2 regions of the Mesorhizobium sp. WSM4840 genome follow, and region 1 is predicted to be linked to the other one. Evidence: predicted binding sites of a transcription regulator. Region 1 holds the regulator's gene; the other holds the start of a gene.
What was found. Region 1 encodes PhoB, which activates phosphate uptake and scavenging genes when phosphate is short. Its sites were predicted from a motif close to TGTCATNNANCTGTCAT; they were not measured.
Positions count from the first base shown of each region.

Region 2: a site for PhoB is predicted at 2,251-2,267, ahead of olsB (l-ornithine N(alpha)-acyltransferase). Genes of this name have one in related genera too.

Region 1 covers NZ_JBVVQD010000001.1:58,186-61,884, forward strand. Annotated here, with positions in the region: gene AC0L3I_RS00310 (ROK family protein) at 85-1,332, shown strand; gene phoB (phosphate regulon transcriptional regulator PhoB) at 1,529-2,218, opposite strand; gene phoU (phosphate signaling complex protein PhoU) at 2,235-2,942, opposite strand; gene pstB (phosphate ABC transporter ATP-binding protein PstB) at 2,981-3,699, opposite strand, start outside.
Region 2 covers NZ_JBVVQD010000009.1:95,431-99,129, reverse strand. Annotated here, with positions in the region: gene AC0L3I_RS14635 (hypothetical protein) at 65-301, opposite strand; gene grpE (nucleotide exchange factor GrpE) at 540-1,175, shown strand; gene olsB (l-ornithine N(alpha)-acyltransferase) at 1,312-2,187, opposite strand; gene AC0L3I_RS14620 (hybrid sensor histidine kinase/response regulator) at 2,364-3,699, opposite strand, start outside.

The DNA of each region.
Region 1 (3,699 bases):
CTTCTGCTTCTGCCAGTATTTGTCGGACATTACTGACGGCTTCCGGTTCATGAGCGGCCGCGGCAATAGGGAGGAAGCAAAAAAATGTCGGTTGGAATCCGCCATGACGATTTGCGCCGGCGCAACCGGGCGATGGTGATTTCGGCCGTACGCCGGGCCGGCCAGCCGTCACGGACCGAGATCGCAGCAACCACCGGCCTCAGTCATTCGACCATATCGGCGATTTCTTCCGACCTGATCCAGGAAGGCATCCTGACCGAGAGCAAGGCGAGCGAGACCGTTTCGATGAAACGCGGCCGACCGCAGGTCGGCCTCAGCCTCAAACCGGAAGCCGCTGCGGTATTGGCGGTCGTGTTGTCGCTGAATTTCCTGTCGGTCGCTGTCATCGATTATGCCGGACAGGTGGTCGCCGAGGAACAGCGCCGGCTGGACACGCTGACCATGTCGCGCGACGAGCTGATCGACGAATGTGTCGCCATCGTGCGGCGCCGGATCGAAGACCCCGACCTCGACGTCCAAAGCGTCGCCCGCATCGCGCTGGCGATCCAGGGCATCACCGATTCGCATGCGCGCGCCATGTTGTGGTCGCCGATCACGCCGCAGACGAACATCGCCTTCGCCGACATTCTGGAACGCGAGTTCGGCATCCCGGCCATCATGGAGAACGACTGCAACATGATGGCCGTGGCGCTGCGCTGGCGCGACCCGGATCGCTATCGCGACGATTTCATCGCCATCCTGCTCTCGCACGGCATCGGTATGGGGCTGGTGCTGAAGGGCGAACTGTTCACCGGCACCCATTCCTCGGGCGGCGAATTCGGCCACATGATTCATCGGCCGGGCGGCGCGCTTTGCCGCTGCGGGCGGCGCGGCTGCGTCGAGGCCTATGCCGGCAACTACGCCATCTGGCGCAACGCAAGGCAATTGAGCGAGAACGCAGAGCCGGTCGCCGATGTCAGCGACGCCGAGATGCGGGCACTGGCGGCCCGGGCGCGCCAGACGGACGGACCGGAGCGCGAAGCCTACCGCAAGGCCGGCGAAGCGCTCGGCTTCGGGCTTGGCAGCCTGTTCGCGCTGATCGATCCGGCGCCGGTCGCCATGGTCGGCGCCAGCGCTGCCGCCTTCGACCTGATCGAGCCGGCCCTGCGCGAGGCCATCGCCCAGACCGCCGGCGGCCAGCATTCGGGTTCGATTTCCTTCGACACCGAGACGAACGAGCTGCCGCTGATCCGCGAAGGCTGCGCCTTGCGAGCGCTGAGCTTCGTCGACCAGGAGATTTTCGCGCCGGGCGCGCAAGGGAAGTCCGGCACGATCAGGAAGGACGTGGCGTGAGTCCGAAGGCAAGGAACAAAGGCGGAATGCGACTTGGGGATGTGTTGAGATTCAGGTCAGGCCGCGCCGGGCTCGAAGACGGGCGCGAAGCGACCAGACTGGGCGAGTTCCGAGAACCGGAACGGAGCGTACTTTTGGGTAAGTACCGGAAGCGCAGGAAATCGCCGGTCGCAGGCCGGCATCACCTGAATATCAGCTAGTCTTCCCTGATCGCATAGCCCGCACCGCGGATGGTGCGGATGACATCGGGCATGCGCCCATTGTTGACCGCCTTGCGCAACCGGCCGACATGGACGTCCACCGTGCGCTCGTCGATGTAGATCGTCTCGCCCCAGACATTATCGAGCAACTGGCTGCGCGAGAAGACCCGACCTGGGTGCCGCATCATGAATTCGAGCAGCCGGAATTCGGTCGGCCCGAGCCGGATCTCGCTCTTCTTGCGATAGACCCTGTGCGATTCGCGATCGAGCATGATGTCGCCGACCTTCAGCACGCTGGACAGCACTTCGGGCTTGGCGCGGCGCAGCAGCGCCTTGATCCTGGCCATGAATTCCGGTGTCGAGAACGGCTTGACCAGGTAGTCGTCGGCCCCTGTCGAGAGGCCGCGCACCCGGTCGCTCTCCTCGCCGCGTGCGGTCAGCATGATGATCGGCAGCCGCTCGGTTTCGGGGCGCATCCGAAGGCGTCGGCAAAGCTCGATGCCGGAAACCGCCGGCACCATCCAGTCGAGCACCAGAAGATCGGGCACGTTTTCCTGCAGCCGGATTTCGGCCTCGTCGCCGCGCGTCACCACCTCGACCTGATAGCCTTCGGATTCCAGATTGTAGCGGAGGAGGACGCCCAGCGGCTCTTCGTCCTCCACCACCATGATGCGTGGCGCGATCATCGACCGGTCACCCCCGTCATGTCGCCGGCGCCGACATCGTCGTTTCGTCGAGCTTCGGGCGATCCGCCGGCAATTGCTGCCCGGTCACGACATAGTAGGCGTTTTCGGCGATGTTGGTGACGTGATCGCCGATACGCTCGAGATTCTTGGCGCAGAACAGAAGATGCGTGCAGGCGGTGATGTTGCGCGGATCCTCCATCATGTAGGTCAGGAGTTCGCGAAAAACCGCCGTGTATTTCACGTCGATCTTCTGGTCGTCGGCGCGCAGTTCTTTCAACGCGCCGGCATTGCGCGACACATAGTGCTCGACCACGCCGCGGAGCTGCACAAGAACGAGATCCGCCATCGCGTCGATACCGTGCGAGAGATTACGCGGCGTGGCGCTCTGCCCGACTGCGCTGACCCGCTTGGCTATGTTCTTGGCCAGGTCGCCGATGCGCTCGAGATCGCCGGCCATGCGGATTGCGCCAACCACGGCGCGCAGATCTTGCGCCATCGGCTGCCGCTTGGCGATCAGCGTGATCGCACTATCGTCGAGTTCGCGCTGCCGCGCATCCATGATGGCGTCGTCCGAGACGACGCGCTGCGCCATCGCATTGTCTGATGCAAGCAACGCGCGGATCGAGGCTGCGACCATCGCGGCGGCGAGCTCGTCCATATCGCGGATCAGCCTGTCGATGTGCTCCAGTTCCTCGTCGAAAGATGCGACGGTGTGTTCACCCATGATACTGTCCTCGTGTTCGAAATTCGCCGCCGGACCGCTCAGCCGAACCGGCCGGTGATGTAGTCCTGGGTGCGCTTGTCGTCGGGGTTGGTGAACATCTTGTCGGTCGCGCCCTCCTCGACCAGATAGCCGAGATGGAACATCGCCGTGCGTTGCGACACGCGCGCTGCCTGCTGCATCGAATGGGTGACGATGACGATCGTGTAGTTCTGGCGCAGTTCGTCAATCAGTTCCTCGACGCGGGCGGTGGCGATCGGATCGAGCGCCGAACAGGGCTCGTCCATCAGGATCACTTCCGGCGATACGGCGATGGCGCGCGCGATGCACAGGCGCTGCTGCTGTCCGCCGGAGAGACCGGTACCCGACTCGAGCAGGCGATCCTTGACCTCGTTGAACAGGCCGGCCTTCTTCAGGCTCGATTCAACGATGCCGTCCAACTCGGCCTTGCTCCTGGCCAGGCCGTGAATGCGCGGACCGTAGGCGACGTTTTCATAGATCGACTTCGGAAACGGGTTCGGCTTCTGGAATACCATGCCGACGCGGGCTCGCAGCTCGACGACATCGATCTTCGGGTCGTAGACATCCTCGCCGTCGAGCGTGATCTTGCCGCTCACCCGCGCGATATCGATGGTGTCGTTCATTCGGTTCAGGCACCGCAGGAAGGTCGACTTGCCACAGCCCGATGGGCCGATCAACGCCGTCACCTGGTTCTCGCGGACATCGAGATCCACGTCGAACAGAGCTCGCTTCTCGCCGT
Region 2 (3,699 bases), on a different contig from region 1:
TGCTGCAATGTCGAAGGGCATGCTTGGACTCCGGCGGCACGCAACGACAGGCGAATGTGTTGGTCTATCGCCGTCTGCCACCGGCGGCTACGCTGCTTTCGATGCCGTCCAGGCGGTCAAGCAATTCCTTGAAACGATCGGGAATGTCGTTCTCCGTCCGGAACGCCGGCAACGCGCGCAGAAAGTGCATCGTTGCCTCGGTGCCGAACTGGCGCCTGATGCCGGCCGCGAGCCTTTCACGTCTTTCGTCATTGTTGCGGGCGCCATTCTTGTTACAGTCGCCATCGTTGCGGGTCATCATCTCAAAATCCTGTGTCGGCTTCGAAACTCTTCCAGCAGACGAATGGTTCCCCCATCGCAGCATCTTGGCAAGCAAAGCCGGCGCTTACAGTAAAATTTGAATTAATATCGAAAGGTCTTCATGGTGCGTCGTCGAAGCGCGAGCGGCCGCTCCAGTATCGCTTGCCCCTTGATTTTTGGCCGCCAAACCTCGATATCGGGCACAAAATCCACATCATTCGAAAAGACGGGAAACGGCGATGAGCGACCAGGCAAAAGACGAACGCGCGCCCGAGGATATCGAAGCGGCTGAGGCCGCCGCCGAGCGCTCGGAAGGCAGCGTCGACGGCGACTATGAGGCGCTTGTGCGGCTGTTGAAGGAAAACGACGAGCTGAAGGACCGCGCACTCCGTGTCGCGGCCGAGATGGAGAATCTGCGCCGCCGTACCGCCCGTGACGTGCACGACGCGCGTGCCTATGCGGTTGCCAATTTCGCCCGTGACATGCTGTCGGTATCGGACAATCTGCGCCGCGCGCTGGATGCGATCCCGGCTGAAACCAAGGCGTCGGGCGATGCCGGCATCAAGGCGCTGATCGAGGGCGTCGAGATCACCGAGCGCGCCATGCTATCGGCGCTGGAGCGGCACGGGGTGAAGAAGCTCGAGCCGGAAGGCGAGAAATTCGACCCGAATTTCCACCAGGCGATGTTCGAGGTGCCCAATCCGGAGGTGCCGGCCAACACCGTGGTCCAGGTCGTGCAGCCAGGCTATTCGATCGGCGAGCGGGTGTTGCGGCCGGCCATGGTCGGCGTTGCCAAAGGCGGTCCCAAGCATGTGGCTGGTGAAGCGCCGGTCGAGCCAGGGCCGGTGAATGAGCAAGCTGAGAAGGATGCGTAAGTTAGGGGAGTAGGGGGAATAGGGCAGTACGGGAGTAGGGAATAACGCCACCTACGATAAAGTAGAGCAATTGCCTACTCCGGCCGTTGGCCTGCTCCCCCTACTCCCCTACTGCCTTATTCCCCTACTGCCCTACTCAGGCGGCGAAACGCTGGGCTTCCCCGCCATAATAATTGACGTAGCGGGCACCGATCTCCTGGACCGGCATCACCACGAACACGTCGACCGTCGAGAATTCGCGGTCAATGACGCAGCCGTCGCCGATGCGCGCGCCGACGCGCAGATAGCCCTTGACCAGCGGCGGCATCGCCGCGATCGCGGCCTTGGCATTGACCGCCTCGATCGGCATCAAATCCATGGAACAGTAGCGCCCGGCGACCGCACGCACGTCCCAGGCCGAATTCGTCCGGCAGTGATGGGCGAGATAGGTCAGCGCTTCGGCGTGCGCCGCCGGCACGGTGCCGTGGAACGAAGCGCAACCGGTCATCACGCCGATCCCGTAATGGTTGATATAGGCCCAAATACCTTGCCAGAGCGCCTCAATGGTGCGCTTCGAGCGGTATTCCGGCAAGACGCAGGAGCGGCCGAGCTCGAGGAAACGCTGGCCGGGATGGCGGGCGATAAGATTGGTCAGTTCGAATTCGCCCTCGGAATAGAAGCCGCCGGCCGCTGCCGCGATTTCCTGCCGCAGCAGGCGGTAGGTACCGACAATGCGGCGATGCTCGGGACCGGACAGCGAGGTGTCGAAGACGAGCAAATGATCACAAAGCGGATCGAAATGGTCGGCGTCGCGGCGGTCCTGCACCTGGAACAGGTTCTTCCTGGCACCAAGCTCGTCATAGAACACCCGGTAGCGCACTTCCTGCGCGGCGGCGATCTCGGCCTCGTTGCGGGCGAGCCGCACTTCGAGATTGCCGATTCGGCCGAGCGCTTCGCCTTTTATGACGGCATCGACGTTCCGCCCGGTGAGCAAAGCACCACTGGCGTTCGGCCGAGCGTCACGTTCCGGCATAACTGTATGCACGAGTGATTCTCCTTCGAGCCATCCCTCTTGGCACGGGGATACGGTGTAGGTGCAACAGGATTGTGACAGTACCGTGATACGGTGCTACGGGCAATACTTCGTCGGCTGGGTAATCCTTCAACCGGCTATGTTACGCAGGGAAGCCAGGAAGGACAGCCGGCGGATCAGGCGGCCACCTGGCCCTCGATCGCATGGACAAGCGCGTCGGGGTCGAGCGGCTTGGTGACGAAGCCGCTGGCGCCATGGGCAAGCACCGCGTGGCGCGTCGTTTCCTGGCTGTCCGCCGAAAGCACCATGATTGGAACCGGCGGCACGGCGGTTTCCTCCTCGTGCCGGCGGATGGCGGCGATGGCGTCCAGCCCGTCCATGACAGGCATGTGCAGGTCCATCAGCACCACGTCGAAGCGGTGCTTGTGACCGGTCCCAGTGACGGCCTCGACGGCGGCCTTGCCGTTGCCGACCACTTTCACGCGATGCCCGGCCTTCAGCAGAGTGGCACGAGCAAGCATGGCGTTGATGTCGTTATCCTCGGCGATCAGCACGGACAGCCCCTGCCTGCGGCCGCCAATGGCACGGACGGATGGTGCGCCGGGCTTTTCCAGCTGTGGCTGGGTGCGGGCGGGCACGCTGCTGGTCAAAAGCACGCGCAGCAACGTCTCGCCGCGCACCGGCCTTGCCAGGAAGGTGGCGTAGCCGCTGGCGCGGAACTCGCCCAGCATGCCGCGGTCGGTAGGCGCGATCAGCGTGATCGCCTCGCAATCGGCAAAGCCGCTCTGGCGAAGGCGTTTGAGCAACCTGCCGTCGCCCTCCTCCATGACCGCATCGACCAGAAGCACGTCGCAGCCTTCTGCGAAGGACGCTGCCTGGGAGGCGGTCGCGGCCAGATCGACCATGCCGCCATTGGCACGGATGGTGCGGGCGATGGCGTCGGCCTCGATGGCGTTCTTCGACAGGATCACCGCGCGCCGTCCTGACAGCGCATTCAGGCGGGTCTGCGGCGGCTCGGTGGCCGATATTGCAGGGATTTCGAAGACGAACTCGGAGCCTTGGCTGAGCCGGCTCGATACCGAAATCGTGCCGCCCATGGCGATCACGAGGCGCCTGGAGATGGCAAGACCGAGCCCGGCGCCGCCATGCGCGCGGGTCGACGTGCCATCAGCCTGTTCGAATTCCTCGAAGATGCGCTCCATGTCGTCCTCGTGCAGGCCGGGACCGGTGTCGGCGACGGTGAAGCATATGCGGTCGGTGGTTTCGGTGCGGGTACGAGCGATGCTCACCAAAACGCCGCCGCTGTCGGTGAACTTGATCGCGTTGCCGATCAGGTTGAGCAGCACCTGCCGGACCCTTCCCGGATCGGCTGATATCATCTGCGGCACGTCGGGTTCGACATGGCAGCCAAGGCCGATATTCTTGGCGAAGGCCCGCGCAGCCAAGAGTTCGACGACGTTGTCGGCGATCTCGCGCACCGACATTGGCTGCGGTTCGGGATCGAAGCGGCCG